2 regions of the Streptomyces sp. NBC_00250 genome follow, and region 2 is predicted to be linked to the other one. Evidence: riboswitches for the same ligand, from Rfam matches in the RefSeq annotation. Region 2 holds a riboswitch; the other holds the start of a gene.
The links. A riboswitch is a leader RNA that binds a small molecule or an ion and turns the genes downstream of it on or off. The one in region 2 is predicted to bind ZMP and ZTP.
Positions count from the first base shown of each region.

Region 1: another riboswitch for ZMP and ZTP. It lies ahead of glyA (serine hydroxymethyltransferase); the one in region 2 lies ahead of OG259_RS01815 (bifunctional 5,10-methylenetetrahydrofolate dehydrogenase/5,10-methenyltetrahydrofolate cyclohydrolase).

Region 1 covers NZ_CP108088.1:3,711,264-3,726,136, reverse strand. Annotated here, with positions in the region: gene OG259_RS16590 (helix-turn-helix domain-containing protein) at 1-14, shown strand, start outside; gene OG259_RS16585 (malate dehydrogenase) at 348-1,337, shown strand; gene OG259_RS16580 (hypothetical protein) at 1,524-1,754, shown strand; gene OG259_RS16575 (hypothetical protein) at 1,747-2,154, shown strand; gene OG259_RS16570 (hypothetical protein) at 2,336-3,217, shown strand; gene OG259_RS16565 (isocitrate lyase/PEP mutase family protein) at 3,335-4,081, opposite strand; gene OG259_RS16560 (carboxymuconolactone decarboxylase family protein) at 4,102-4,632, opposite strand; gene pdxR (MocR-like pyridoxine biosynthesis transcription factor PdxR) at 4,679-6,214, shown strand; gene OG259_RS16550 (hypothetical protein) at 6,269-7,138, opposite strand; gene OG259_RS16545 (hypothetical protein) at 7,285-7,584, shown strand; gene OG259_RS16540 (glutathionylspermidine synthase family protein) at 7,599-8,783, shown strand; gene OG259_RS16535 (polysaccharide deacetylase family protein) at 8,788-9,483, opposite strand; gene rocD (ornithine--oxo-acid transaminase) at 9,575-10,783, opposite strand; ZMP/ZTP riboswitch at 10,908-10,998, shown strand; gene glyA (serine hydroxymethyltransferase) at 11,072-12,349, shown strand; gene OG259_RS16520 (hypothetical protein) at 12,405-13,202, opposite strand; gene OG259_RS16515 (RNA polymerase sigma factor) at 13,195-13,803, opposite strand; gene trpS (tryptophan--tRNA ligase) at 13,860-14,873, shown strand.
Region 2 covers NZ_CP108088.1:388,402-403,274, reverse strand. Annotated here, with positions in the region: gene exaC (acetaldehyde dehydrogenase ExaC) at 1-267, opposite strand, end outside; partial or broken gene OG259_RS01820 (GAF domain-containing protein) at 312-1,496, opposite strand; ZMP/ZTP riboswitch at 1,889-1,997, shown strand; gene OG259_RS01815 (bifunctional 5,10-methylenetetrahydrofolate dehydrogenase/5,10-methenyltetrahydrofolate cyclohydrolase) at 2,026-2,880, shown strand; gene OG259_RS01810 (hypothetical protein) at 3,016-4,128, shown strand; gene OG259_RS01805 (SWIM zinc finger family protein) at 4,109-5,548, opposite strand; gene OG259_RS01800 (DEAD/DEAH box helicase) at 5,545-8,547, opposite strand; gene OG259_RS01795 (fatty acid desaturase family protein) at 8,829-9,920, shown strand; gene OG259_RS01790 (MOSC domain-containing protein) at 10,008-10,553, shown strand; gene OG259_RS01785 (tannase/feruloyl esterase family alpha/beta hydrolase) at 10,617-11,993, opposite strand; gene OG259_RS01780 (hypothetical protein) at 12,145-13,251, opposite strand; gene OG259_RS01775 (hypothetical protein) at 13,391-13,726, opposite strand; gene OG259_RS01770 (protein kinase domain-containing protein) at 13,813-14,873, opposite strand, start outside.

The DNA of each region.
Region 1 (14,873 bases), 3.3 Mb from region 2:
CCGCGAACCCGTAGGCACGCGCGCGGAATCCGTAGGCACGCGCGCGGACCCGTAGGCACGCGCGCGCGGACCAGCGGCCGGATCCGTGCGGGCGGGTGGTCGAAGCCCTGACCGACCCGCGGCCGGAGCCGTAACCGGCGTGTGGCCGAAGCCGTACGGACGGGTGGTTCGAGCCGTGCGGACGGGCGGCAGTGAGCCGGACCACAAGGGGGTGGGGATTCACCGGCGCCCGGGTCGGATAGCCTGACCGCTGGATATCTCTTCATGTCGAGACACCGATCGATCAAGAGAGCTATCCCGCACCAGGGGCAGGGACCCCCACCGCCAGCTGTCTTACGGAGATCGCCATGACCCGCACTCCCGTGAATGTCACCGTCACCGGCGCGGCCGGCCAGATCGGCTACGCGCTGCTCTTCCGCATCGCCTCGGGCCACCTGCTCGGCGCGGACGTGCCGGTCAAGCTGCGCCTCCTCGAGATCCCGCAGGGCGTGAAGGCCGCCGAGGGCACCGCCATGGAGCTCGACGACTGCGCGTTCCCGCTGCTCAAGGGCATCGACATCTTCGACGACCCGAGCAAGGGCTTCGAGGGCGCCAACGTCGCGCTGCTCGTCGGCGCCCGCCCGCGTACCAAGGGCATGGAGCGCGGCGACCTGCTCGCCGCCAACGGCGGCATCTTCAAGCCGCAGGGCAAGGCCATCAACGACCACGCCGCGGACGACATCAAGGTCCTCGTCGTCGGCAACCCGGCCAACACCAACGCCCTGATCGCCCAGGCCGCCGCCCCGGACGTGCCGGCCGAGCGCTTCACCGCGATGACCCGCCTGGACCACAACCGCGCGCTCTCGCAGCTCGCCGCCAAGACCGGCGCCTCGGTCGAGGACATCAAGCGCCTCACCATCTGGGGCAACCACTCGGCGACCCAGTACCCGGACATCTTCCACGCGGAGATCGCCGGCAAGAACGCCGCCGAGGCCGTCAACGACGAGGCGTGGCTGGCCGACACCTTCATCCCGACCGTCGCCAAGCGCGGCGCCGCGATCATCGAGGCCCGTGGCGCGTCCTCCGCCGCCTCGGCCGCGAACGCCGCCATCGACCACGTCCACACGTGGGTCAACGGCACCGCCGCGGGCGACTGGACCTCCATGGGCATCCCGTCGGACGGCTCGTACGGCGTCCCGGAGGGTCTCATCTCCTCCTTCCCCGTCACCTGCGTCGACGGCACGTACGAGATCGTCCAGGGCCTGGAGATCAACGACTTCTCCCGCAGCCGCATCGACGCCTCGGTGGCGGAGCTCGCCGAGGAGCGCGACGCGGTCCGCGAGCTCGGCCTCATCTGAGCCCAGGCTCCGCGCACTCGGCGCCCCCGGACCGTACGACCGACCGTACGGCCCGGGGGCGCCGTTTTTTCTGCCGTGACGGCGCCGCCCTTCATGCCCAGCGGAGCTGTATTTCCTGCCGACACGGAGCCCCCGCCTCCCCTATGCTGGCCCACCGGTTCACGGCCAAGTCAGCCGTAACCATGGGTGGTTACACACTTTCGGGGGAGTCTTGGCAGAGTCGTTCTTACCCCAGCAGCCGGGTCGGCCACCGCACCCGCGCTGCCCGAGGGCCCCGAGGTCTCCGTCCGCGAGCTCGGCTCCGACGACGACGCCACGTTCATCGAGAACACCAAGGCCGACGTCACCCCCGGCAACCACGACACCGTCACGAGCAAGACCTTCACCGACGCGAGCACCGGAGGCAAGCGTGGCTGAGACCGGGAACACCACCGCGAACGGCACCGGCGACGACCGGGCCGCCCACGGCGGCATCCATGTCACCAACACCGGGGGCAACGTCACCATCGGCGACCACAACACCGTCACCAGCACGGTCAACGGGACCCCGCCGGACCGCGACCCGCTGCAGGAGGAACTGCTCCGGGCCGTCCGCCGGCTCCGCGCCGACCTCGGCGGGGTCGTCCCCACCGAGCAGACCGCCGCCCTCGACACCGAACTCTCCGAGGCCGAGAACGAGATCGAGGGCACGGGCCGGGCGGACGCGGGACGGCTCACCCGGCTGCGCCGCGCCCTCACGGACGCGGGGGCGGTGACCGGGATCCTGGCGTCGGGCGTGGCCGTCGGACAGGCCGCCGGCGCCCTGCTCGGTGGGTGAGATGAGCGGCTACGGGGGTGGCGGCGGGGGCGGGGCCCGCTGGAACGAGGAGACACAGAGCTGGGAGTCCGGGGGGAAGAGCCGGGAGCCCTGGGGGACGGCGCCCGGTCCGGCGGAGGGAGCCGGGGGCGGCCCCGACAGACCCCCGCCGCCGCCCCGGCCCGAGCCTCCGCGGGACCCCATGTCCTCGCCTCCGCCGCAGAGGTACGCGCCGCCTCCCCCTCCCGCGTACGCCCCCGGGTACGCGCCGGAACACGGCCTCACCTACGTGCCGGAGACCGGCGGCTGGCAGTACCCCACGTCCGGAACGGCCGCCCCGGCGGCCCGGCCGCGCTCGCGGGCGGCCGTTGCGGCGGGGGTCGCCGTGGCCGTCCTCGCGGCGGGCTCCGTGGGCGGCTGGCTGCTCTGGGGCAAGGACGACGGCGGGCGGTCCCCGGCGGGCGGCGGGCCCGCAGCCTCCGTCTCGGCGCCGCAGGACACGACCGGGACCACCGACCCGACGGCCGCCCCACCTTCCGCCCCACCTTCCGCCCCACCTTCCGGCACGCCGTCGGATGCCCCGTCGGACTCGGCGTCGCCCTCCGGCACGGCCACCCCGACGGACGGCGCGCCCCCGGTCGGCTACCGCGTCGTGGAGGACCTCAAGGGCTTCACGATCGCGGTCCCCGACGGCTGGGACCGTACGGAGTCCGACCAAGGCGTCTTCTACAACGCGCCCGACCGCCGGAGCCTGCTCCAGGTCTTCGTCGTCACCGAGGCCGGTCTCACGCCGTACGAGGCCCTGCGTGGGACCTCCGAGGCCGGCCGCAGCACCAAGACCGGCTACCGGGAGATCAGCCTCGAACGGCTCACCGGCGAACCCGGCGCCCCGGTCGACGCCGCCGAACTGGTGTACGCGTACACGCGGGACGACGGCAGCCGCCGCAAGGTCGTCGACCGGGCTTTCACGGCCGCGGACGGCAACCACTACGCGATCCTGGCCGCCGGCCCGGAGGGCGATTGGCCGAAGCAGCGTGAATCCCTGCGGGTGGCACTGGAGTTCTTCCGGCCCGGCGCGTACTGAGCGAGGGGGTCTCCATCCCTGCTCCTTGTCCCCGATCCCCGATCCCCGATTCCCGATCCCCGATCCCCGAGGCAGGACTTCGGACGTCGGGCCTCGGGGATCGGGAATCGGGGACGCTCAGAGAGCCCCGCCGTCCCTGAGCTTCGCCGCCCGCGCCGACAGGTCGTCCGTCGCCTGTCGGAGCAGCCCGTCGGCGAAGGTGATCCGGGTCGCGCCGAGGCGTCCGAGGTCGGCGAAGGGCGGGCCGCCCGGCCTGGCCAGGGTGTTGAGCGGGAGGTCGCCCAGGGCGGCGCGGAGGACGGGGAGGTCGGCGGGCGGGGCCGCGATCGGGTAGACGCAGTCCGCGCCCGCCTCCGTGTAGCGCCGGGCGCGCTCGATCGCCGCGTGGACCGGTTCGGGCGCCCGGCGGATGTACACGTCCACGCGCGCGTTGACGAAGAGACCGGGTCCCGCAGCGGCCCGTACCTCCGCCAGCCACTCGGCGTGCGCCGCCGGGTCCTTGAGCCCGCCGTCCGGGCCGGTGTCCTCCAGGTTCACCCCGACGGCCCCCGACTCCCGTACGCGCTCCACCAGTTCGGCGGCCGAGAGGCCGTAGCCGCCCTCCAGGTCCGCCGTGACGGGTACGGAGACGGCGCGGACGATCCGGGCCACGGCGGCGAACATCTCCGCCACCGGTGTCGACCCGTCCTCGTACCCGAGGGCGGCGGCGATCCCGGCGCTCGGCGTCGCGAGCGCCGGGAAACCGGTCGCCTCGAAGGCGCGGGCGCTCACCGCGTCCCACGGGCCGGGCAGCACCAGCGGATCGCCGGCGGCCCGGTCCCGGTGGAGGGCGCGCAGGGCCTCGGCCGTCGCGCCCCCGGTCACCCCCACGCCCGCACCGACGCTCACGCGCCGCGCGGGGTGTAGTGGCCGGGCGTCATCCGGGTGGTGACGGCGATCCGGTTCCAGGCGTTGATGACGACGATCGCGCTGATGACCCGGGCGAGCTCGGTCTCGTCGAAGTGCGCGGCGGCGCGGGCGTACACCTTGTCGGGGACGAAGCCGTCGGTGAGGACGGTGACGGACTCGGTCAGCGCGAGGGCGGCCAGTTCCCGCTCGGTGTAGAAGTGCCGGGACTCCTCCCAGGCGGAGAGCTGCACGATCCGCTCGACGGTCTCGCCCTCGGCCAGTGCGTCCTTGGTGTGCATGTCGATGCAGAAGGCGCAGTGGTTGACCTGCGAGGCCCGGATCTTGATCAGGTGGTACAGGGTCGGGTCGATGTCCTTCGCGGCCGCCGCCTCCAGGCGCAGCATCGCCCGGTAGAACTCGGGGACGCGCTCGGCGAGGGGGAGGCGGGGGGCGTGCTCGTGGGCGTACTCGGTCTTCGCGGCCGTAGCGGTCCCGGTGGTGTCGACGATGTCCGTGTGAGTGATCATGCCTTCACCGTACGAGCGGGGTGGCTCAGGAGTATGGTCCATTGTCATGGCAAACGAGTGGGCCACTTTCGGGGCCGACCTCCATCTGGAACTCCGGGGTCCGCGCCTGCGGGCCGGTCTCATGGACGCCCTGCGGGAGGCGGTGCGCAGCGGGCGCCTGGAGGCGGGGACCCGGCTGCCGTCCTCCCGGTCGCTCGCCGCCGACCTCGGCATGGCCCGTAACACCGTCGCCGACGCCTACGCCGAACTCGTCGCCGAGGGCTGGCTGACGGCCAGGCAGGGCTCCGGCACCCGGGTCGCCCGGCGCGCCGAGCCGCGCCGCGACGAGCCGCGCCGCGCCGACCCCCGCCGTGACGGCGCGCGCCCGGCGGGACGGCTCGTGGGCTCTCCCGCGCTTGCCCTGCCCCGGCCCTCCGCGCCCGCGCACAACCTCAAGGCCGGCACACCCGACCTGGCGTCCTTCCCGCGCACCGAGTGGCTCAAGGCGTACCGGAGGGCGCTCACCGCCGCCCCGAACGAGGCCTTCGGGTACGGCGATCCGCGCGGCCGGATCGAACTGCGCACCGTCCTCGCCGAGTACCTCGCCCGCGCGCGGGGCGTGCACGCCCGGCCGGAGCGGATCGTCGTCTGCGCGGGCTTCGTGCACGGCCTGATGCTGCTGGGGCAGGTGCTGCGGAGCCGGGGCGTACGGGACGTGGCGATCGAGTCGTACGGGCTCGGCCTCCACGCCGGCCTCCTCACCGGCGCCGGTCTCGGCACCCCGATCCTGCCCTTCGACGAACGCGGCACCCGGGTCGAGGAGTTGTCGGCACAAGGGAAGTCCGAGGAGCCCCGCGAGCTCCGTCAGTCCAGTGAGTCCCGGGAGTCCCAGGAGCCCCGTGCGCCCGGCGGTCTCGGTTCGGTCGGGGCCGTCCTCATGACGGCCGCCCACCAGTTCCCGCTCGGCGGCGCCCTGCCCCCGGACCGGCGCGCGGCGGTCGTCGACTGGGCGCGCGCCTCGGGCGGTTTCGTCCTGGAGGACGACTACGACGGGGAGTTCCGGTACGACCGGCAGCCGGTGGGCGCGCTCCAGGGCCTCGATCCCGAGCGGGTCGTCTACTTCGGCACCGCGAGCAAGTCGCTCGCCCCCGGGCTCCGGCTCGCGTGGATGGTGCTGCCGGAGAGCCTGGTCGGCGAGGTGGTGGCGGCGAAGGGGGCCGTGGACTGGGTGTGCGGCGGGCCGGACCAGCTGGCGTTCGCGGAGTTCCTGGGCTCGGGGGCGTACGACCGGCATGTACGGGCGATGCGGCTGCGCTACCGGCGCCGCCGCGACCAGCTGGTGGCGGCGGTGGCCGCGCACTCGCCCGACACCCGGGTCAGCGGCATCGCGGCCGGCCTCCACGCCGTCCTCGCCCTGCCGCCCGGCACCGAACAGGACGTCCTGCGGGCGGCGGCCTGGAACGGCCTCGCCGTCCAGGGCGTCAACCAGTTCCGCCGCCCGGCGGTGCCGGCGACCCTGGACGGACTGGTCGTCGGCTACGCGACACCACCGGACAGCGCCTGGCAGGGCGCCCTCCAGGCGCTGTGCCGGGTGCTCCCCTGAGAGGCGTCCAGGAGGGACTTTCCGGACACGACCCAACCCTTCGCCGGACAGGACCTAACCCTTCGCCGGACCCGCGCCGGTCCCCGCCCCCGCGGCCACGACGCGCCCGGTCTCGTCCACCTCCGGTGGTTCGCCGAAGCGGGCCAGGGTCAGGGAGCCCGCCACCGCGATCGCGAAGCCGGTGACCGCGAGCCAGCCGAGCCCCTCCCTCGTACGGTCACCGAGCCAGACCACCCCGATGATCGCGGGCCCGATCGTCTCGCCGAGGACCGCGCCCGCCGTCGCCGTGGTCACCGAGCCGCGCTGAAGAGCGGAGGTCAGCAGCAGGAACGCCGCTCCGCCGCCCACCAGGAGCGCGTACCAGACCGGGTCGGCGAAATCGATGCCGTCGATCAGCCGGACCGCCACCTCCACCACCCCGAAGCCGAAGCCCGCCCCGAGGCCGAGGACGAGGGCGCGGGGCCGCTGCGGCAGCCTGCCGCCCACCACGCCGAGCAGCAGCACCCCGACGGCGGCCGCGAGCAGCGCCCAGCGCAGGGCGTCCGAGCCCTCCCGGTGGCCCTCCTTCCCGGCGGCGAGGGCGAGCAGCGCGAGCCCCGCGCAGACCACGGCCACCGCCGTCCACTCGACCCGGCTCAGCCGCACCCGCAGCAAGCGGGAGGCGATGACCGCCGTGACCGCGAGACTCGCGGCGAGGGCGGCGCCCACCACGTAGATGGGCAGGGTCCGCAGGGCGACGATCTGGAGGACGAACCCGGTTCCGTCCAGAGCGAGTCCGGCGAGATATCGCCACTGTCGCAGCGCCCGCCCCATCAGGGCGACGTCGACGCCACCACCGGTCCCCGGTGTCGCGGCGCGGGCGCCCATCGCCTGGAGAACCGAGGCCGCGCCGAAGCAGACGGACGAAGCGAGCGCACAAATCATCCCGAGTAGCACGAAATGACTCTAGGCGTTGCGGCTGGAAATCACCGGCCTACACTGTGCGGTCGCGACAGACGTGAACGCGACAAGCGTGAACGGCGGCCGGTGTGACCGCAGGGGTCGCGACCGCGATCGGGAGGGCGACGGACATGCGGAGGCTGAGGTCGAGCACGGTGGTGCTCGGCGGGATGGGCGTGCTCGCGGCGACGATCACCGCGTGCGGCTCCGAGCCGGACAAGCGGTGTGTGGACCCGCTGACCCGGGAGGAGCTGCCCCGCTACGAGTGCGAGAGCAACGGCGGCGGCAGCGACGACGACAACGGCGGCACGACCCGTGGCTCGTACTACTACGGCGGTTCCATACGCGACAAGCAGGTGAGCGGCGGCAGCTTCGACAAGAAGGCCGTCGACACCGGCGGCTTCGGCTGCTCCGGTTCCGGCGGCGGCTGAGAGAGGCCCGGCACATGCGACGGCACACGATCGAGCCCCGGCCCGGCTGGCAGGAGACGGTGGAGGAGCAGGGGCTCGTCTACCCGCTGACCCGCTACCCGGACGGTTCGCTGCGCCCGTACTGGGACGAGAGCGCCTACTACTCCTTCACCCTGCCCGAGGTCGAGGCCCTGGAGGAGGTCGTCGAGGAGCTGCACGCGATGTGCCTGGCGGCGGCCGCCCACATCGTCGAGCGGGACCGGTTCGCCGAGCTCGGGTTCACCGATCCGAAGCTCGTGTCCCTGGTCGCCGAGTCCTGGCGTCGGCGCGCGGAACTTCCGTCCCTCTACGGGCGGTTCGACCTGCGCTACGACGGCACCGGCCCGGCCAAGATGCTGGAGTACAACGCCGACACCCCGACCTCGCTCGTGGAGGCCGCGAGCCCGCAGTGGTTCTGGATGGAAGAGCGGTTCCCCGGCGCCGACCAGTGGAACTCCCTCCACGAACGGCTCGTCGACGCGTGGAAGAAGCAGGCCCACCTGTTGCCCCCCGGCCCGCTCCACTTCGCGCACTCGGACGGCGACGAACTCGGCGAGGACCTGATGACGGTCGCGTATCTGCGCGAGACCGCCCAGCAGGCCGGGCTCGACACCGAGGCGCTCTCCGTCGAACGGATCGGCTGGGACCGGCTCTCGCGCCGCTTCGTCGACGACCGGCTCCGGTTCATCCGCAGCTGCTTCAAGCTCTACCCGTGGGAGTGGCTGACCACCGACCGCTTCGGCCGGCACGTCCTGGACACCCTCGACAACGGCGGCGGCACCGGGACGACCTGCTGGATCGAGCCCGCCTGGAAGATGCTGCTCTCCAACAAGGCGCTCCTGGCGATCCTGTGGGAGCTGTACCCGGGCCACCCCAATCTGCTGCCCGCCTACCTCGACGGGCCGCGCGAACTCGCCACGACCAACGGCTGGGTCGCCAAGCCGCTGCTCGGCCGCGAGGGCGCGGGCGTCACCCTGCACGAGGCCGGCACGGAGCCGTTCGTACGGGACGGGGAGCCCTGCTGCTACCAGGAGCTGGCCCCGCTGCCGGACTTCGACGGCAACCGGGTGGTGCTCGGCGCGTGGGTCGTCGAGGACGAGGCGGCGGGGCTCGGGATCCGGGAGTCGTCGGGCCTCGTCACCGACGAGTACGCCCGCTTCCTCCCGCACGTGATCCTTTAGGGGTCTACTCGGGGACGTACTCCCTGAGCGGCGCGGGGTTCAGACCGGCGGCCTCGGCCGCGTCGAGGGCCCGCTTCAGGTCCTGCTCCAGGGTCTCGTTGAAGTGCAGCAGGATGATGTCGCCGGCCTTGAGCGTCGGCGTCGGCGGGGTCCACTGGCCCCAGGTGGTGAGGTCGTACGTCCATGTCACCAGGGCCTTCGCGCCGCAGGCGCGGGCCGCGGTCCGGGTGTTCTCGTCGAACGCGCCGTACGGCGGGCGCAGCAGCCGCGGCCCGTCGCCGAACTGCGCGAGGTGCTGGTCGCGCGCCCCGCAGACCTCCGCCCTCCGGCCCGCGGCGTCGAGGGTGGTCAGGTCCGGGTGGTTGACGGTGTGGTTCTCCACGCGGGAACGGCCCTGGTTCAGCAGGGTGTGGAAGTAGCCGGAGTCGTACGAGTAGGCGCCGGGCAGCAGGAAGAGGGAGGCGGGCACCCGGCGGTCGAGCAGCAGCTTCGCCGCGGCCGGGTCGTGGAACCAGCCGTCGTCGATGGTGATGAAGACGACCGGGTCGGTGGTCTCGACGTGCGAGACCACCGGGACGGGCTCGGGCCAGGCCGCCCCCGGGGCGGCGTGCGCGGGTCCCGTGACCGCGCCGAGGAGCGCGAAGGGGACGAGGGCGGCGAGCGCGGCACGCAGGGCGTGACGCAGACGGAGTCTCGGCATGGCGGCATCATTGGCCTAGACCAACTGCCGTGTCAATGGTCCGAGTTGCCCCACGACGGCCCGCGCCCGCCGCCCCCTCAAACGGACTTCGTCACTCCTCCGACAGCACGCCCCTCAGCTGCTCCAGACCCCAGTCCAGATCCTCCTTCGAGATCACCAGCGGCGGTGCGATCCGGATCGTCGAACCGTGCGTGTCCTTCACCAGGACACCCCGCTCCATCAGCTTCTCCGAGATCTCCCGGCCCGTGCCGTGCGACGGCGCGATGTCCACCCCGGCCCACAGCCCGCGCCCGCGCACCGCCTCCACCGCCCCGCCGCCCACGAGCAGCCCCAGCTCCGCGTGCAGGTGCTCGCCCAGCTCCGCCGCCCGCTCCTGGTACTCACCCGTCCGCAGCATCGCGATCACCTCCAGGGCCACCGCGCAGGCCAGCGGGTTCCCGCCGAACGTCGACCCGTGCTCACCCGGCCGGAACACCCCGAGGACATCCCGGTCGGCGACCACCGCCGACACCGGCACCACCCCGCCGCCCAGCGCCTTCCCCAGGATGTACACATCGGGCACCACGCCCTCGTGCTCGCACGCGAACGTCCGGCCCGTCCGGCCCAGACCCGACTGGATCTCGTCCGCCATGAACAGCACGTTCCGCCGGCGGGTCAGCTCCCGCACCCCCGCCAGATAGCCCGCCGGCGGGACCAGCACCCCCGCCTCGCCCTGGATCGGTTCGAGCAGCACCGCCACCGTGTTCTCGGTGACCGCCGCCTCCATCGCCGTCAGGTCCCCGTACGGCACGATCTCGAACCCCGGCGTGTACGGACCGAAGTGGTCCCGCGCCTCGTGGTCCGTGGAGAAGCCGACGATCGTCGTCGTCCTGCCGTGGAAGTTGTTCGCCGCGACCACGATCTTCGCGTGCCCGTCCGGCACGCCCTTCACCTCGTACCCCCACTTCCGGGCGGTCTTCACGGCCGTCTCGACCGCCTCCGCCCCGGTGTTCATCGGCAGCACCGCCTCCTTCCCGCACAGCTCGGCGAGCCGGGTGCAGAACTCGGCGAACCGGTCGTGGTGGAAGGCGCGTGAGGTCAGCGTCACCCGCTCCAGCTGGGCCTTCGCCGCGTCGATCAGACGCCGGTTGCCGTGCCCGAAGTTGAGCGCCGAGTATCCGGCGAGCATGTCGAGATAGCGGCGCCCCTCGACATCGGTCATCCAGGCGCCGTCCGCCGAAGCGACGACGACCGGCAGGGGGTGGTAGTTGTGTGCGCTGTGCGCCTCCGCCGAAGCGATCGCGTCTTGTGTGCTCGACACGGGATCTCCGTTCGTCCTGCGGGCTCGGGGGATGACCCCGACGAGGGGGTTGTGGCCCCTGTTTCTATCGTCGCTCGGATGCCGGACCGGGAAACCTCGCGCGCGGCGCGCCCGCTAGTCTGAAAACACGCACGGCGACTGGCGCACGGGGAAGCGACCCCGGGGGAGCCGTGCGCGGCAGACCACACGAGACGCCGCCCGCCTGGGCGTCACGGGACCGAAGTCCCGCGTGGCGCCGCGCCTCTCACGCAGTGTCCCGGGACCCGCCGACGCCCGGAGGACACCGCCATGACCGTCCCGCAGCCCCCGTACACGCACCCCGCACTCGCCGCCGCCGACCCCGAGCTCGCCGCCCTCGTCGGCGCCGAGGAACGCCTCCAGGCCGAGACCCTGCGCCTCATCCCCAGCGAGAACTACGTCTCCGCCGCCGTCCTCGAAGCCTCCGGCACCGTCCTCCAGAACAAGTACAGCGAGGGCTACCCCGGCCGCCGCTACTACGAGGGCCAGCAGAACATCGACCAGGTCGAGACCCTCGCCGTCGAGCGCGCCAAGGCCGTCTTCGGCGTCGACCACGCCAACGTCCAGCCCTACTCCGGCTCCCCGGCCAACCTCGCCGTCCACCTCGCCTTCGCCGAGCCCGGCGACACCGTCATGGGCATGGCCCTGCCCATGGGCGGCCACCTCACCCACGGCTGGGGCGTCTCCGCCACCGGCACGTGGTTCCGCGGCGTCCAGTACGGCGTCCGCCGGGACACCGGCCTCATCGACTTCGACGAGGTCCGCGAGCTCGCCCTCAAGGAACGCCCCAAGGTGATCTTCTGCGGCGGCACCGCGCTGCCCCGCACGATCGACTTCGCGGCCTTCGGCGAGATCGCCCGCGAGGCCGGTGCCGTGCTCGTCGCCGACGTCGCCCACATCGCCGGCCTCATCGCGGGTGGCGCCCACCCGTCCCCGGTCCCGCACGTCGACGTCATCTCCACGACCACCCACAAGACCCTGCGCGGCCCGCGCGGCGCCATGCTCATGTCCCGCGAGGAGCACTCCAAGGCCCTCGACAAGGCCGTCTTCCCCGGCCTCCAGGGCGGCCCGCACAACCAGACCACCGCCGCCATCGCCGTCGCCCTCCGCGAGGCGTCCCAGCCCTCCTTCCGCGACTACGCCCACGCCGTCGTCGCCAACGCCAAGGCCCTCGCCGAGGCACTCCTCGCCCGAGGCTTCGACCTGGTCTCCGGCGGCACCGACAACCACCTGATCCTGATGGACCTCACCCCCAAGCAGGTCCCCGGCAAGATCGCCGCGAAGGCCCTCGACCGGGCGGGCATCGTCGTCAACTACAACACCGTCCCCTACGATCCCCGGAAGCCGTTCGACCCCTCCGGCATCCGCATCGGCACCCCCTCCCTCACCTCCCGAGGCCTCACCACGGAGCACATGACGCAGGTCGCCGACTGGATCGACCGGGGCGTCGCGGCGGCCGGCACGGGCGACGAGCAAGCCCTCGCCACGATCCGCGCCGAGGTCGCCGACCTGATGGCCGCCTTCCCGGCCCCCGGCCTCCCGGTCTGACCGGGGGCGGATCCCAGGCCTGTCCGGCGGATCACGGCCGGGCGGGCCCGAGCCGTCAGCCGAGCGACTCCGCCGCCCGCCGGGCCTCCTCGCGGTCCGGTATGCCCTCCAGCCGGAAGGTGAGCGCGCCCCCGTTCCTCGTCCAGAGGAGCGTGGGGCCCGCCGTACGGACCTCATGGGTCCAGGCCGAGCCCGTCCCGTCCGTCATCGGGAACGTCAGCAGATGCGGGGCCGCGAACCAGTAGCCCTGCGCGCCGTCCGGGAGGTCGACCCACTGCGGCTGTGTCCGCACCTGCTTGGCGAAGCCGATGTCCAGCCGGGCCGGGAACTCGTCGAGCCGGACCGTCCGCTCCCCGTCGCGCCAGCACAGGCTGATCACCGCCCGGCCCCGGTCCGCCGACCCCGTCACCGCCACCGCGTCGGGCGCGCCGAGCGCCCTCGGTATCAGCGGCTCGAACCCCGCGAGCCGCCCGGCCTCCGCCGGCGGCACCGCCTCCGGGCACCCCGGCACCGGGCCGCCGGCCGCCGGGACATGACGTCCGTCCGGGTCGTACCGCACGGTGACCCCGCCGAAGCCGAACCACTCGGCCACGGCCGCCCGCACCGGCGGGGTGAGCACCAGCACGATCAGCACCCCGGTGAGACCCGCCACCAGCGCCCGCCGGCGCGCCCGCGCCCATCGCCGTACCGACGTCCACCACCCCCGTCGGCGGTGGACCGGCGTCGGCGTCGGCACCTGTTCGGCGAGGAGCTGGGCGAGCACCCGCTCGGCCATCGACTCCCCGTCCACGTCCGGCACCCTCAGCCGCCGTCCCAGCTCCCTCAGCTCGTCCGGCAGACCCTCGTCAGCCACGCTCCCCACCTCCCTCCGATCCGTCCCTCAGGCCTTCCTCCAGCACCAGGCCCAGCTTCTTCAGCGCCCGGCTCAGCCGGGACTTCACCGTCCCCTTCGGCCACCCGAGGGCCTGGGCCGTCTCCGTCTCGTCCAGCTCCAGCAGATACCGGTGGATCACCACCTGCCGGTGGTCGTCGGTGAGTCGATCGAGCGCGTCGAGGAGCCGTCTGCTCCGCTCCCGCTCCTCGGCCGCGACCGCCGGATCCGCCGAATCCGGTATCCGCGGCTCACCCCCGAGCAGGTCCGCCTCCCGGTCGGCGACGGCCCGCTGCCGACCCGCCGACCGCACTGTGTTCCTGGTCTCATTGACGACGATCCGCAGCAGCCACGGCCGGAACGCCGAGCCCTCCCGGAAGCGCCCCAGCGAGCGGTACGCCTTGAAGAACGCCTGCTGCACCACGTCCTCGGCCTCCGCACCCGCGCCGCACGCCACCGCCGCCCTCAGCGCGACCGCCGTGTACGCGCGGACCAGCTCCGCGTACGCCTCCGGCTCCCCGGCGCGCACCCGTGCGATCACCACGGCCTCGTCGTCGACCAGGCCCCCCTCCCGCGTCCTCACACTCTTGATACACCGGCAGTCCGGGATCGGTTCCCACACCTGAGAGAATGATGTGCATGGCCTCTGACAGTCCCCGCGTGCTCTCCGGAATCCAGCCCACCGCAGGCTCGTTCCACCTCGGCAACTACCTCGGCGCCGTCCGCCAGTGGGTCGCCCTGCAGGAGACCCACGACGCCTTCTACATGGTCGTCGACCTGCACGCGATCACGGTTCCCCAGGACCCCGCGGAGCTGCGTGCGAACACCCGGCTCGCCGCCGCCCAGCTGCTCGCGGCGGGTCTCGACCCGGAGCGCTGCACCCTCTTCGTCCAGAGCCACGTCCCCGAGCACGCCCAGCTCGGCTGGGTCATGAACTGCCTCACCGGCTTCGGCGAGGCCTCCCGCATGACCCAGTTCAAGGACAAGTCCGCGAAGCAGGGCGCCGACCGCGCCACCGTCGGCCTCTTCACGTACCCGATCCTCCAGGTCGCGGACATCCTGCTCTACCAGGCCAACCAGGTCCCGGTCGGCGAGGACCAGCGCCAGCACATCGAGCTGACCCGCGACCTCGCGGAGCGCTTCAACGGCCGCTTCGGCGAGACGTTCACGATCCCGGCGCCGTACATCCTCAAGGAGACGGCGAAGATCTACGACCTCCAGGACCCGTCGATCAAGATGAGCAAGTCGGCGTCCACGCCGAAGGGTCTGATCAACCTCCTGGACGACCCGAAGGTCACCGCGAAGAAGGTCAAGAGCGCGGTCACCGACACCGAGACGGTGATCCGTTTCGACCCGGAGAACAAGGCCGGCGTCTCCAACCTCCTCAGCATCCTGTCCACCCTCACCGGGACGAGCGTCGCCGATCTGGAGACGAGCTACGAGGGCAAGATGTACGGCGCGCTGAAGACGGATCTCGCCGAGGTCATGGTGGACTTCGTCACGCCGTTCCGGACCCGCACCCAGGAATACCTGGACGACCCGGAGACGCTGGACTCCGTTCTGGCCAAGGGAGCGGAGAAGGCTCGGGCCGTCGCCGCCGAGACGCTGGCGCAGACGTACGAGCGCATGGGCTTCCTGCCCGCCAAGCACTGA
Region 2 (14,873 bases):
CGCGATCCTCAGCAGGACGGCCGCGCGCTCCGCCGGAGCCGTCCGCCCCCACGCGGGGGCCGCCGCGTGCGCCGCGTCGAGGGCGCGTTCCACGTCCTCGGCCGTGCCGCGCGCGACCTCCGTGAAGGGACGTCCGTCGACCGGGCTCGGGTTCTCGAAGTAGCGACCGAGCGCCGGAGCGACGTACTCGCCTCCGATCCAGTGGTCGTAGCGGGCCTCGTACGACATGATCGCGCCCTCGGCACCGGGTGCGGCGTAACGGGTCATGGGCATGGCCTCCCTGGGACGCGCCGGCCGTCCCTGACCGGCACTCACCGGCGAGTGTGCGGACCCGGACGTTGCAAGACCGTTGCGCCGGCGGACAGTTCCGCCTCCAACGCGTCCAGGCGTGCCCGTACGGGCGGGAGTCGGGACGCCGGAACCGCCGCGCACAACGCGTGCCAGACGACCCGATCGTCCTCGCCCCAGGCGCTGTACGCCCAGTCGGCGAGCAGCCCCGGATCGCCCCTGTCCACGAGCGCCGCCCGCAGCCGGTCCGCGAGCCGCTCCCGCAGCCGTACGACCCCGGGGGCGGACGAGGAGGGCAACAGCGGACCCGCGTACTCCCCGGCCGCCGCCGCCACGCCCCCCGAGGCGAGCCGCCGGTCCACCGCCGCGAAGTCCGCGTCCACCACACCCGCAAGGCGGTACGGACGCGACCGCACCAGATCCGGACCCAGCAGCGCCCGCAGCCGGGACAACTCCGCCCGCAACGTCACCGGAGTGACCGACTCGTCCTCGTAGAGCAGCATGAGGAGCTCCTCGCCGCCCACTCCCTCCGGGCGGTGCGCGAGCAGCACCAGGATCTCGCTGTGGCGGCGGCTCAGCCGGATCCGCCGGCCGCCGGTCGAGAGCAGCGCCTCGTCGCGTCCCAGCGCCGCGAGGCTGAGCCTGCCCGCCTCCGGGACCGGCCCGAGAAGCGCCAGCTGTGACTCGGCCGCCCGCGCCACCGCCTGGACGAAGCCGAGACTGTGCGGGTGCGCGAGCCGCCGCCCGCCCGTGATGTCGACCGCGCCGAGCACCCGCCCGCTGCGCGGATCGTGCACGGGCGCGGCGGCGCACGTCCACGCCCGCACCGGGTGCCGGAAGTGTTCGGCTGCGACCACCTGCACCGGGCGGTCGACGGCGAGGGCGGTCCCGGGCGCGTTCGTCCCCGCCGCCGCCTCCGACCAGCGCGCCCCGGCCACGAAGTTCATCCCCCGCGCCTTGCGCAGTGTCGCCGGGTGACCCTCGACCCACAGCATCCGCCCGGCGGCGTCGCAGACCGCGAGCAGATGCTCCCCGTCCGTCGCGTACGCCCCCATCAGCTCCCGGATCACCGGCATCGCCGCCGCCAGCGGATGGCCCTCCCGGTACGCGGCGAGCTCGTCCTCGTCCAGCTCCACCCGGGCCGCGCCGTCCGGGCTCACGCGCGCGCGTGCGGAGCGCCGCCACGACGCGGCGACCAGCGGCCGGACCTGCCCGGAGGTGAGGGACCGGGGCGAGTCGTCGGACGCCCCATCGGGACCGGAGAACGCATCACCAGGCCCGGTGGTTGCATGACCGGGGTCGGAGGATGCCTGACCGGGCCCGGTGGATGCCCCACAGGGCCTGGAGGACGTCTCTCCGGGGGCGGATGGTGCCTCCCCGAGGCCGGCGAGCGCCTCCCCGGGGCCAGGATCCCCTCGGCGTGAATCCGCCGTCTCCGCCCGCCCGGCCACCCACGTATCGCTCAACTCGGCCTCCTCGTCGAGGTCGTCCCGGCCCGTCGGGCTCATCGTGATGCGCGGGGACGCCGTCGACAAGCGGCCGGGCACCCGGTCATGCGCACCCTGTCCGGGACCGGCCCCCGACCGCTCACGTACAGTAGGGCTCGGGCCGTGACTGGCGCTTGAGGTGGATCACCACCGGGGAGCGGCCCGGCGGGAGCGTGCTCCACCGGCGCGACCGTACCGATGCCGTGCGCCTGGGCGAATCACCGGTCAGAGACGACGCCCAGGAGTTGCCATGTCCACCAGCACCGCCGCCCTCATGGACGGCACGGCCCTCGCCCGCCGTACGGTCGAGGAGACCGCCGCCCGGGCCGCCGAGATCACCCGCCGCACCGGCGTCACCCCGTGCCTCGCGACCGTCCTGGTCGGCGCGGACCCGGCCTCCGTGACGTACGTGAAGATGAAGCAGAACCGCTGCGCGAAGGCCGGAATCCGCTCCAAGCACGTCGAGCTCCCCGCCTCCACGACGACCGAGGAACTCGTCGCCGCGATCACCGCGCTCTCCGAGGACCCCGAGGTCCACGGCATCCTCCTCCAGCACCCCGTCGGCCCGCACATCGACGAACGCGCCGCCTTCGAGGCCATCGCCCCGGAGAAGGACGTCGACGGCGTCACCATGGCCTCCTTCGCGGCCATGGGATTCGGCCTGCCCGGCTTCGTCTCCTGCACGCCCGGCGGCATCATGCGCCTCCTCGACGCCTACGACGTCGAACTCCGGGGCAAGCGCGCGGTCGTCGTCGGCCGCAGCGCCATCCTCGGCAAGCCGGCCGGGCTGCTCCTCCTCGGCCGCGACGCCACCGTCACCTACTGCCACTCCCGCACCGAGGACCTCTCCTCCGTGGTCCGCGAGGCCGATGTCCTCGTGGCTGCCGTCGGCAAGCCGAACTTCATCAAGGGCGCGGACATCAAGCCCGGCGCCGTCGTCGTCGACGCCGGCTACAACCCGGGCAACGTCGGCGACGTCGACTTCGCCTCGGCCGCCGAGCGCGCCTCCCTCATCACCCCGGTCCCCGGCGGTGTCGGCCCCATGACCATCGCCGTGCTCCTCGCCCAGACGGTCGAGGGCGCGGAGCGTCAGCTCGGCCTGTAGGGGCGGTTCGTGACGGGGCGACGGAAGGAGCGGGGGGCGGGAGCGCGGTCGGCGATGGTCACGTTTCCGTACAGGCCCCGCTCGGCGTTCCCAAAGGGGTGGCAGCGGAGCCGTCGAGCGGCGAATCTTGACCTTGTGCCACACCCGTCGCCAGCCGCCCCGCCGCCGGACCGCGGGCCGGGCGAACCCGACCCGCCCGGCCAGTCCGACCCGTTCGCCGGCTCCGACCTGCCCGCCCCCTCGGACCGGCTCGGCGTGCCCGACCCGCACGACGCGGAGGACTCGCTCAGCGCCTCCGGCCCGCTCGACGCGCCCGGCCCGCTCGACGCGCCCGGTCCGCGCGGTGCTTCCGGTCCGCACAGTGCCTCCGGTACGAGCTCCGGGATCCGGCCCGCCGCACCTCCGCGGTCCGGTTCCGAGTCCGGTTGGTCGCCCCGCCTCGTCCGGCTCGGCGCGCCCCGCCCAGGACCGGCCGCCCGCCGTGCCCATCGGTTCGGCGTGCCGCTCGTCCCGCTGCTCGTGGCCGCGCTCGTGGCGACCGCTTTCCTGGCCGCTCGGGGCGGAACCGAGCAGAGCCTCTCCACGGCCGGAGGTCCGGGCGGTGACGCGGTCGGCGTGCCGTCGCCCGTGGTCACCGGCGACGGCCGGCCCGAGACCACCCCGCCGGGTGGCGCCTCGGCCGACACGCGCACGGGTGACACCGGGGCAGTCGGCACCCGCACCGCCGACACGCCGACCGCCGACGTGACCTCGGGCGGTACGCGGAGACGTAGCGAGTCCCCCCGCCGGTCGGCTTCCCCCGGGGAGGGCACGTCCGCGTCGCCGTCCGGCGCCGAGAGCACCACCACCCGGCCCCGGCCCACCGGCTCCGCGGCGGGCGGCGGCGGTGGCTCCCCCCGGCCCGTCTCCTTCGAGGAGCTGCACGCCGGTGACTGCTTCGACATCGACCGCGACGCGCCGGGCACCGCCGTCCGGCGCTCCTGCGACACGCCGCACAACGCCGAACTCGTCGCCCGGCTCCGTCTCACCGGTCTCCACGCGACGGACGCGGCGATCCGCGAGTCGGCCACCCTGCTGTGCCGCGAACCGCTGCGCCGCAAGGCCGCACGGCAACCGCTCGGCACGCGCTGGACCACCTTCGTCCAGTACCCGTACCGGACGAGCTACCTCCTCGGTTCGGACACCGTCGCCTGCAGCCTCGTCGCGCCCTCCGCCGGCGGCGGCACGCTCAGCCACCCGCTCCATTAGGACCGGCGGCGAAGGCCGTCGCGAGGGCCGTCGCCGGATCGCGGTCCGGCGGACCGGCGGGGGACCACCGCGCACCGGACTTGAGGTAAGGCCACCAGCGCCCGTCCTCGCCGAGCCGCAGCTGGGCCTCCGCGCCCACCACCGTCCACCGCGCGCCGCCCGCCCGTCGTAGCACCGGCCGGTCGTCGTCCTCCCAGGCCTCCGCGAGCCTGGCCGCCGCCCAGGCGAGTGCCTCGGTGTCCGGCGTCCACTCCTCCTCCAGTACGGCGAGGGCGGCAGCGCCCCCGAAGCGCCACGCGCGCGTGGCCAGGTCCATCTCCGCCCGCGTCCGGCCCGAGCCGGAGACCAGACGCGCCGCGATCCACGGTGCGGGGGAGTCCGCGGCCAACCGCACCGCGTCCTGAGCGACCGTCAGCGGAGGCGCCGGCACCGGCGCCGTGGCTACGCCGCTCCCACCGCTCGTCCCCCCGGCACGCGGCGGCCCACCGCCCGTACCCCCACTGCTCGCGATGCCGGTGCGCGAACCGACGCCGACCGGCGCGCCGCTGCCCGGCGCTCCGGAGTCGAGCGCCTCGACCAGCATCCGGTACGCGCGGCCCGCCGCGTCCGACGCGAGGAATTCCAGCGCCGCCGGGTCGACCCCGGGCTCCGGATCCGTTTCCGTGTCCAAGGACGGTGACCTGCCCGGCGAGGCCGGAGCGACCGGAGGCGCGGGCAGCGGCGGCAGGAGGAACCCGGCCGCGTAGGCCTCCTCGGCCGACACGCCGGGCATCCCTCCGGTGCCCTCGGCGTCGTCCGTGTCCGGCGTGTCGTCCGCTCCCCGCCCGCCGCGCGCGGCCCGAGACGTACTGCGCGCCTGCAGCTGGTCCAGCAGGGTCCGCTCGCCGCGCCCCCGCATGAGCAGCAGGACGAAGGGATCCTCGTCGAGCAACCGAGCCACCTGGTAGCAGAGCGCCGCCGTGTGCGGGCAGTGGTCCCAGGCCTCGCAGCCGCACTCCGGGTCGAGGTCGCCGATTCCCGGCAGCAGATCGAGCCCGGCCGCCGCCGCGTCCTCGACCAGGTGCGGCGGCATCTCGCGGTCGAGGAGCGCGGCGATGTGCCCCGCGCTGTCCACGGCGAGGTCCAGGAGCCGCTCCCACTCCTCCTCGGAGAACTCCCGCACCAAGACGTCGCTGCGGTATGCCGTGCCGTCGCGGTCCTTGACGACCGCGGTGATGCGCCCGGGCCGTACCGACACGGCGCCCACCGCCCCCGCGCGCGCGTGCCGCCGTCCCGCCTTGAGCTGCTGGCCGTCGAGCGCGGTGTCCTCCAGGGCCTTCAGCCACGCCAGGCCCCACCAGGTCCTGGCGAAGGCCGCACCCTGCGAGGGCGGCAGCGCCGCGAACGTCCGCTCCTCGCCCTCGTGTCCGTACCCGCTCATCGTCCGTCCCCCCGCAGTCGTACGAGCTCCGCCAGCTCGGCATCGGTCAGTTCGGTCAGCTCCGACGGGGTGTCCCCGCCCGTCCCGAGGACGGTGTCCGCCAGCTCGCGCTTGCGGTCGAGCATGGTGGCGATCCGGTCCTCGATCGTGCCCTCGGCGATCAGCCGGTGGACCTGCACGGGGCGGTCCTGCCCGATCCGGTACGCCCGGTCGGTGGCCTGCGCCTCCACGGCCGGGTTCCACCAGCGGTCGTAGTGCACGACGTGTTCCGCCCGTGTGAGGTTGAGCCCCGTACCGGCGGCCTTCAAGGAGAGGAGGAAGACCGGAACCTCGCCTGCCTGGAAACGCGCGACCATCGCCTCGCGCTCGGCGACCGGTGTCCCGCCGTGCAGGAACTGAGTGCGTACGCCCCGCGCTGCGAGGTGCGCCTCCAGGAGCCTGGCCATCCCCACGTACTGGGTGAAGACCAGCGTGCACGCCCCCTCGGCGAGGATCGTGTCCAGCAGCTCGTCGAGCAGCTCCAACTTGCCCGAACGGCCCTCGATCCTCGGACGGTCCTCCTTGAGGTACTGCGCCGGGTGGTTGCAGATCTGCTTGAGACCGGTCAGCAGCTTCACGACCAGGCCGCGCCGCGCCATGCCCTCGGCCTCGGAGATCGCCGCCAGGGTCTCCCGTACGACCGCCTCGTAGAGACCGGCCTGTTCCGGCGTCAGGGAGACGGCCCGGTCGGTCTCCGTCTTCGGCGGCAGCTCGGGTGCGATGCCGGGGTCCGACTTGCGGCGGCGCAGCAGGAACGGGCGGACCAGCGCGGCGAGTCGCGCGGCGGCGGCCGGATCCCGGCCGCCCTCGACGGCGGCGGCGAACCGCGTCCGGAACGCGCCCAGGCTGCCCAGCAGACCCGGCGTGGTCCAGTCGAGGATCGCCCACAGCTCGGAGAGGTTGTTCTCCACCGGTGTGCCGGACAGCGCCACGCGGGCGCGTGCCCCGATGGTCCGCAGCTGCCTGGCCGTCGCCGAGTACGGGTTCTTGACGTGCTGAGCCTCGTCCGCGACCACGAGTCCCCAGCTCCGGGCGGCGAGCCGCGCCGCGTCGAGCCGCATGGTGCCGTACGTGGTGAGCACGAAACCGCCGTCGGCGAGGTCCTCCAGATCACGGGTGGCGCCGTGGAAGCGGCGCACCGGCGTGTCCGGCGCGAACTTCTCGATCTCCCGCTGCCAGTTGCCCATGAGGGAGGTCGGACAGACGACGAGGGTGGGTCCCGCGGACGCCGGGTCGGACTGCCGGTGCAGATGCAGCGCGATGACGGTGATGGTCTTGCCGAGCCCCATGTCGTCCGCGAGACAGCCGCCGAGGCCGAGAGAGGTCATCCGGTGCAGCCAGTCGAGCCCGCGCAGCTGGTAGTCCCGCAGGGTCGCGGTGAGTGCCGGGGGCTGGGAGACCTCCGGGCGGCCGCCCTCGGGTTCGGTGAGCCGCTCCCGCAGCCGCTCCAGCCATCCGGTCGCTGCCACCTCCACGGGCCGGCCGTCGATCTCGGTGGTTCCGGTGAGGACGGCCGAGAGGGCGTCCACCGGGGTCACCGTGCGGTCCTGCTGCGCCCGGGCACTGCGTACTTCGGCGGGGTCGACGAGAACCCAGCGGTCCCGTAGGCGCACCAGGGGCCGCCCGGCCTCCGCGAGCCGGTCGAGTTCGGCGCGGGTCAGCTCCTGATCGCCCACGGCGAAGCGCCAGTTGAAGCCGAGCAGGGCGTCGGCGGAGAGGAAGGAGGGGAGCACGGAGGAGGAACGAGCGTCCTCGGTCTCCTCGTCGGAGCCGAACCCCTTCTCGCGGGAGGCGAGCCCCTCGGCGGAGCCCTTGTCGCCGACGAAGTCCTGCGCTGCGGGCTTCTCCCCGCCCACCGGGCCGATCACCGCACTCGCCGTCAGCCGGTCGGCGAGTTCGCGCGGCCAGTGGACCTGGACGCCCGTCGCGGCGAGGTCGCGGCCCGCCGCGCCGAGCAGCTCCGCGACCTCCTCGTCGACGAGTTCGACGGTGTCGGGTACCGCCGCCGTCAGGAGCGGGGTCAGCGGGGGCCAGGCACGCGCGGCGCGCCGGAGCGCGAGGAGTGCGTCCATCCGGGCCCGGGGGCCGAACGCGGCCGCCGGCCGACCGGAGCCCGCCCACACCTCCGCCGCGTCCGCGACCAGGGTCGGATCGGCGACGGCGTGCAGCTGCAGCACGGCCCGGAAGTCCGGCGCCTTCTCCGACTCGGCGCTGAATCCCGGCAGTTCGAGCCGGAGCGAGAGCCGGACACCCGCGTCGTGCACCGCCGCCACATCGGCGGCCCACGCCCGCTGCTCGGGAACCGGCTGCGGCTCGTCGGCGGCGAAAGCGGGCCCGCCGGCCGCGAGCGGAGCCGCCGGGGTACGGGGCAGGCTGTCCGCGACGGCATCGGCGAAGGCGCGCAGCAGGCCCTCGGGCTGGGGGAGGAGCAGCGGCTCCTCCGGTGAGAGCGGTACGGCGTGCGCCTCGGGCGGCATCGACGCGGCGAGCGTGCGCAGTTCGGCAAGCTCGCCGGGCCCGAGCGGACCGGCCCGCCACGCGTCGACGTCGCCGGGGGTGAGGCCGGGCAGGAGCAGGCCGCGTGCGACGAGGTCGAGGGCGAGGAGAGTGGCGGCACCCCAGAAGGCGCTCGCGGGGGCCGCGGTTTCGGAGAAACGGGCGCGGGCGAGGAGCGGCAGGGCGTCCCGTACGGAGAGGGAGTACGCGGGGACGGTCACCGGCCGGAGGCTCTCCCCGTCCACGACCGTGAGACCGAGTCCGCTGCCGAGGTCGGTCGTTGTGGCTTCCAGGTCCGGCAGCGTGTCGTCGCCGTCCGATGACCAGAAGGCGATCCGTCCGGCGCGGGGCGGATCGGCGGGGAGGAAGACGGCGGAGTGGCGGGTGAGTTCGCGGGAGGGTTCCTGGGCGGGCTCGCGGGCGGGATCATCGGGTCCGTACGACAGCGACAACGCATTCCTCAAATTTGACTACCTGAAGTCCGAGCGGCCGAGGGTACCTCACGGCACCGCCTCGACGTCGTACGTACCTCGCGTGATCCCCACCACAGCCGGAGCGGGGTGGGGATCGCCCTACCCCCGGCCCCCGGCGCACCCCCCGCCGGGCTCGGGTGGTGACGCCATGGCCCCTGGAGATCACCGATCCGTACGTTCTCGGTAGGCACCCGACGACCGTCGACGACCGTCATTCATCGCCACCGACCGAGTCGCCGCCGCACCCCGACCGACAGAAACCGGAGCCCGCCATGTCCCAGGCCACCGTCCTGCCCCCGGCCGCCGCCGCACCCACAGCGGCGCCCGCCCGTGCCAGGGGCGGCAGCGAGTTCACCCCGCTCCTGCGGACGGTCAGGTCACAGGGCCTCCTCGAACACCGCCCCGGCTGGTACGCCCGCGGAATCGCCGTCAACCTCCTCGGCATCGCCGCCGTCGTGGCAGGGCTCGCCCTGATCGGCCCCTCCTGGTGGGCACTGCTGCTCGCCGTACCCCTCGCGCTGCTGTCCGCCCGGGCCGCGTTCGTCGGCCACGACGCCGGCCACGCCCAGATCACCGCCAACCGCAAGGTCAGCCGGATCCTCCAGCTCGTGCACGCCAACCTCCTCCTCGGCATGAGCCGGGAGTGGTGGAACGACAAGCACAACCGCCACCACGCCCACCCCAACCACCTCGACAAGGACCCGGACGTCGCGGCCGACATCCTCGTCTTCGCCGAGCATCAGACGGCCGGCCGTACGGGGCTGCGCGGTTTCCTCACCCGTCACCAAGCGTGGCTGTTCTTCCCGCTGACGACCCTGGAGGGCATCGCACTCAAGGTGTACGGGGTCCAGGCCCTGCTGGCCGAGGACGGGCCCTGCCGTACCCGCCGCGAGCGGCTCGTCGAAGGCGCGCTGCTCCTCGCCCACTTCGCGGGCTACACGGCCCTGCTCCTCACCCTCCTCACCCCGGCCCAGGCGCTGGTCTTCGCCCTCGTCCACCAGATGCTGCTCGGCGTACACCTGGGCATGGCCTTCGCCCCCAACCACAAGGGCATGGAGCGCCCCGACGAGCACGCGGACGGCGACAGCTGGGGGCATCTGAGGCGCCAGGTGCTCACCTCCCGCAACATCCGGGGCGGCGCCCTGACCGACTGGTTCCTCGGCGGCCTCAACTACCAGGTCGAGCACCACCTCTTCCCGAGCATGCCGCGCCCGAACCTGCGCCTCGCCCAGCCCGCCGTCCGGGCCCACTGCGCGGCCCTGGGCGTCCCGTACACGGAGACCGGTTTCGTGGACTCGTACCGTCAGGCCCTCGGCCATCTGCACGAGGTGGGCGCGCCGCTGCGGTCCGAGTGGTCCGAGTAGGGTCGGGGCAGGTCACACCTGGTGTGATCATCGGTTCGGCGGTCGGTGCTCCGGCCTCCGAAGATCGGAGAAGGGGAGCTCCTCGTCATGAGCGGCGGCACGGTCACCACGGTCAGCAGCAACGGCACGTACTCGTTCACCAAGCCCAACAGGGAGGGCATCACCCTCCTCGCCGGACTCGGTGTGGAGGGCGACGTCCACGCGGGCGTGACCGTCAAGCACCGGTCACGCGTCGCCCAGGACCCGACCCGGCCGAATCTGCGTCAGGTCCACCTCATCCACGCGGAGCTCTTCGACGACGTCGCCGGATCCGGCTTCGAGGTCGCTCCCGGCGACCTCGGCGAGAACGTCACCACCCGGGGGATCGACCTCCTCGGCCTGCCCACCGGCACCCGCCTGCACCTCGGTGCGGACGCCGTCGTCGAGGTCACCGGACTGCGCAACCCGTGCGCCCAGATCGACAACTTCCAGCACGGACTGCTCAAGCAGGTGCTCGGCCGCGACGAGAACGGAGACGTCGTGCGCAAGGCCGGGATCATGGGCATCGTCCTGACCGGCGGGGAGGTGCGGCCCGGCGACCCGATCCGCGCCGAGCTGCCGGAGGGCCCGCATCGCCCGCTGGAAAGGGTCTGACCGAGCCCCGTGGGCCCGCCAGGGCGCCCGGCTCACTCCTCCAGAGCGGCCAGGGGCCCCGGCTCACTCCTCCAGGGCGCAGGAGTTGACCACGTCACCGCTCGCGGGCCTCGCGATGGTGCGGTCCGCCGGCGGAGCCGTACCGTCCTCGACCCAGCGGGTCAGCGCCTCGAACGCGGAGCGGTAGCACGGCAGGATCGGACGCAGACGGTCCGGATACGTGTCGTAGAGGCCGTCGGTGTGCGTCCCGTCCTGCACCGTGTAGTACCGGTGCAGCCCGCCCCGGCCCCGCGCGTCGATCATCCCCGTGTACACATCCGAGTCCGTGGCGATGGGCAGCAAGGTGTCCAGGTCGCCGTGGAGCGTGATGAGCGGCCTGCCGATCCGCCCGGTGAGCGCGACCTTCGCCACCGCGCGGTGGACGGACGCCGGGCGGGAGACGTAGTCGTACGAGGCGTCCGAGGCGCAGGGCGCGAAGATCTGCTCCACGGTCCCGCCGGCGGTGGAGCCGGGGCAGGCCGGATCGTACGAGGGATCGAACTCGGCCCGGAAGATCTTCTGCGTCAGCCCCCAGTACGCCTTCTCGTGGTACGGCCACAGGAAGCGCGAGCCGGGTGCGAAGCCCGCCCCGATCAGATCCTCGTCGGTGGCCTGCCCGAGCGACCGGGCCACCGTCAGGGGCAGGCTCGTCAGGAGGTTGGGGCCACGCGCGGTCCACAGCACGCCCTCCCAGTCGACCCCGCCGTCGTACAGCTCGGGCCGGTTCTCCAACTGCCAGCGCGTCAGATAGCCGCCGTTGGAGATGCCCGTCATGTACGTGCGCTCCGGCGCCCGGCCGTAACGCTGCCGCACGGCCTTCTTGGCAGCCCGCGTCAGCTCGGTCACCCGGCGGTTCCACTCGGCGACCGCGTCGCCCGGACCCCGTCCGTCGGTGAAGAAGTCCGGTCCCGTGTTGCCCTTGTCGGTGGCGGCGTAGGCGAAGCCCCTGGCCAGAACCTGGTCGGAGATGAGCGCGTCCGTGGAGTACTGCCGCCGGGTGCCCGGCGCGCCGGTGACGACGAGCCCGCCGTTCCAGTGGTCGGGCAGCCGGATGACGAACTGCGCGTCGTGCGCCCAGCCGTGGGTGGCGTTGAGGCGCGAGTCGTCGGGGAAGTAGCCGTCGATCTGGACCCCGGGCACGCCCGAGGGGTTACGGGTCCCCCGGGCGGCGAGCCCGGCCTGGTCCGCCGTGTCGGTGTACTGCGTGCCCGCGAGCCCGGCGGTCGTCAGATCGGCCAGGCAGGCGGACTGCTGGTGCTCGGCGCCGGGAACGCGCAGTCGGTCCTGCCGCGCGCAGTGCGCGGTGGCCCGCCCCTCCGCCCCGGCGGGACTCGCGGGGGCCAGGACCGTGACGGCGGTCAGCAGCGCGGTGAGCAGGGGGACGCCTGGGAACAGGCGCATGGTGGGCCTCCGAGGGGACGGCGGGAAGGGGTGCGGCGCCACATCCTGCGGCGCACCCCGACCCCCGGGCCATGGTCCCGGACCACACCTCGGGCCGTCGTTCCGTGTGGAGTGGCGTGACACCCCCCAGGGGACGTCACGCCGAGGCCGCTCAGGAGGGGCGTACGGCGATCGCGTCGAGTCCTTCGAGGATCGCCGGCAGCCGCGGCCCCCGGGCCACCGGCAGCACCTCGCCCGGCAGCTCGTCGAGCAGGACGAAGGCCATGTCGTCCGTCCGGGCCACCAGCGACCAGCCGGGGCCGTCCGCCCGCAGTGTCCGCACGCCCTCGTCCGTGCCGGCGTCGGACCGCACGCGCCCGACCGGCGGCGGCTCCTCCAGGTAGCGGAGCGCCTGGTCCAGGGCCCTGCGGACTCCGGCGTACGGGTCGGAGACGGTGTCGGGGGACGGGTCGGTGTCGAGGGCCGGTTCGGGGGCGACGTCGGGGGAAGGTTCGGGTGCGACGACCGCGGACGGCGCAACCTTGGAGCGGGAGGCCGGTTCGAACCAGGCAGACGTCCTGGACGAGGCGGGGGTCTTGGCTGCGGCCGCGCTGTTGGACGCGGCGTCGGTCTCGGGGGAAGAGGCCGTTTCGGGCGAAGGCGCCGCTTCGGAGGAGGCCGCCGCGGGCGAGGCGCTGGTCTTGGGCGAGGCGCCGGTGTGGGGCGAGGCCGGCGTGTCGGGCGAGGCGCCCGTCCGTTCCCCGGCCGGAGCGCCGTCCTCCACCTGGCTCCGCCAGTCCGCCCATTGGAGTGCCACCTCGTCGGCGCCGAGGCGCCGCTGGGCCGGTCCCCAGGCGTCGCCGGAGGGCGGCGTCAGCGGGGCGGAATCGCCCTCTTCCGGCTCCGGGTCGTGCGGGGCCGGTACGCCGGGGGCGCGGGCGACCAGGTCGAGAGGCCAGCCCGGCAGCCCGGCGACCACCGAGCGTTCGTCGGGGGAGAGGTCGTAGGCCATACCGCAGTCCCAGGAGGAGATGGCCACCGCGACGAGCGACACGTCGTCGACGACGACCGTCCAGCGTGCGCCGAGCCCGTCCTGGCCGAACACGAGCCCGTACCCGTCCGTGTACGGCTCAAGCCCCAGCGCCGCGCAGGCAGCCGGGTAGTCGTCACCGAGCACGCTCGGGAAACGCGCGGGCGTCAGCAGTGCCGCGGTCAGCACAAACAGCGCGTCGGCATCGCCGACGGCCTCGGCCTCGGCGATCGGGTCCGTCCCAGCCACGCATGCCTCCCCATCTGGTTGTCGGCGCACCTTAACCAGTGAGTAGGGAGGCCTGTCCATAGCTCGGCGCCGTGACCTGCATCGCCGACGGATGCGAAGCCGCCGCCCGCGCTCGTGCCCCCGCTGTGGGCGGCGGGCCCTACGCGTCACCCGCCGGTGGCCTCGCCGGGTCCGCCCGCAGTCCGAGCAGCGAGCGGGCCACGGTGCTCGGCGACTGGTTCCGTTCCCGGGCGAGGGTGAGCAGGGCCCGGCAGGCCAGTTCGTTGACCCCGAACGACAGCATGCCGGGGGATACCCGGCTGGCCGCCTCCTCCGCCCGTGCCGGGTCGTCCTCGGCGCACGCGGCCACGTACTCGGCCGCCGCCTCGAACAGGTTGTGCCCCTGCCGGGGGCGCGGTGACGCCGGCGCGGCGGCCTCGGGTGCCCGCCGGGCGGAGGGAAGGAGTCTGCGCAGTCTTTCGGGTACCCGTGCCACGCCCCACCGCCTTTCCCGGGCACGACTGCCCGGTACATCCACGGTAGTCAGTGAAGTGCCGGGAAAGAAGGGTGCGTTGGCCGCGGCTAGGAGGGTCCTTCGCTGGAGGACCACTGCTGGACCGGCGGCGTGGCCGTCCGCAGGAGCGGGAGGTTCTTCTCGACGGCCTTCTTCCAGGAACCGTCGTCGATCATCTTCTGGAGAACCCGCTGGATGGTGCCCTCGCGGTCGCCGCCCTCCGGAACACCGATGGCGTAGGGCTCGTCGGTGATGCGGAAGCCGGCGATTCTGAAACGGCCCTTGTACGCGTCCTGCTGGGCGTAACCGGCGAGCAGCGTGTCGTCGGTGGTGACGGCGTCGACGGCACCCGAGGCGAGGTCGCTGATGCAGCGCGCATAGCTGTCGTGGGTCACGACCTGCGCCTGAGGGGCGAGATTCGTCCGGATCAGGAGCGCGGTGCTGGAGCCCGTGGCCGTGCAGACCTTCAGGCCGTTGAGATCCGTCCGGCTCTTGACGAAGGTGTTGTCCGCGGCGAGCAGGACGTCCTGATGGGCCATGAAGTAGGGACCGACGAAGTCGACCTTCTTGTCCCGTAGGGAATTCATCGTGTACGTGGCCACGACGAGGTCGACGTCGCCCCCGGAGAGGAGGGACTCGCGGGTGGAACTCCGCACCTCCTTCCACAGGATGTCGGAGGGGCGGTAGCCGAGTCCCGAGGCGATGTAGGTCGCCACGTCCACGTCGAGGCCCGCGTATGTGCCGTCCGGGTTCTTGAAGCCGAGACCGGGCTGGTCGAACTTGATCCCGACGGTGAGTGTGTCGGCGCCGCCGGACGGGTTCGCCGCAGACGCACCCGTGGACGGCGTGGACGGCGATGAAGACGAGGACGAGGAGGACGAGGGAGAGCCCTGGCCGCTGGGCTTGCCCGCGGTGCGGTTCCCCTCGCCGTCGGACTTCTCCCCGCCGAGGGGAAGGAGGTTCCAGACGAGCACACCGCTCAGCACGACGGCGGCCCCGGCCGCCGCGGCATAGGTCCCGCGGAGCCGCTTCCGCGTCGTGGACGTCGTGGGCGGCTGGGGCGGCGGTGCAGGTGGGGCGGGCGGTGCTGAGGCGGGAGCCGGGGGCGCGAGACGGAAGGCCGTGGCGG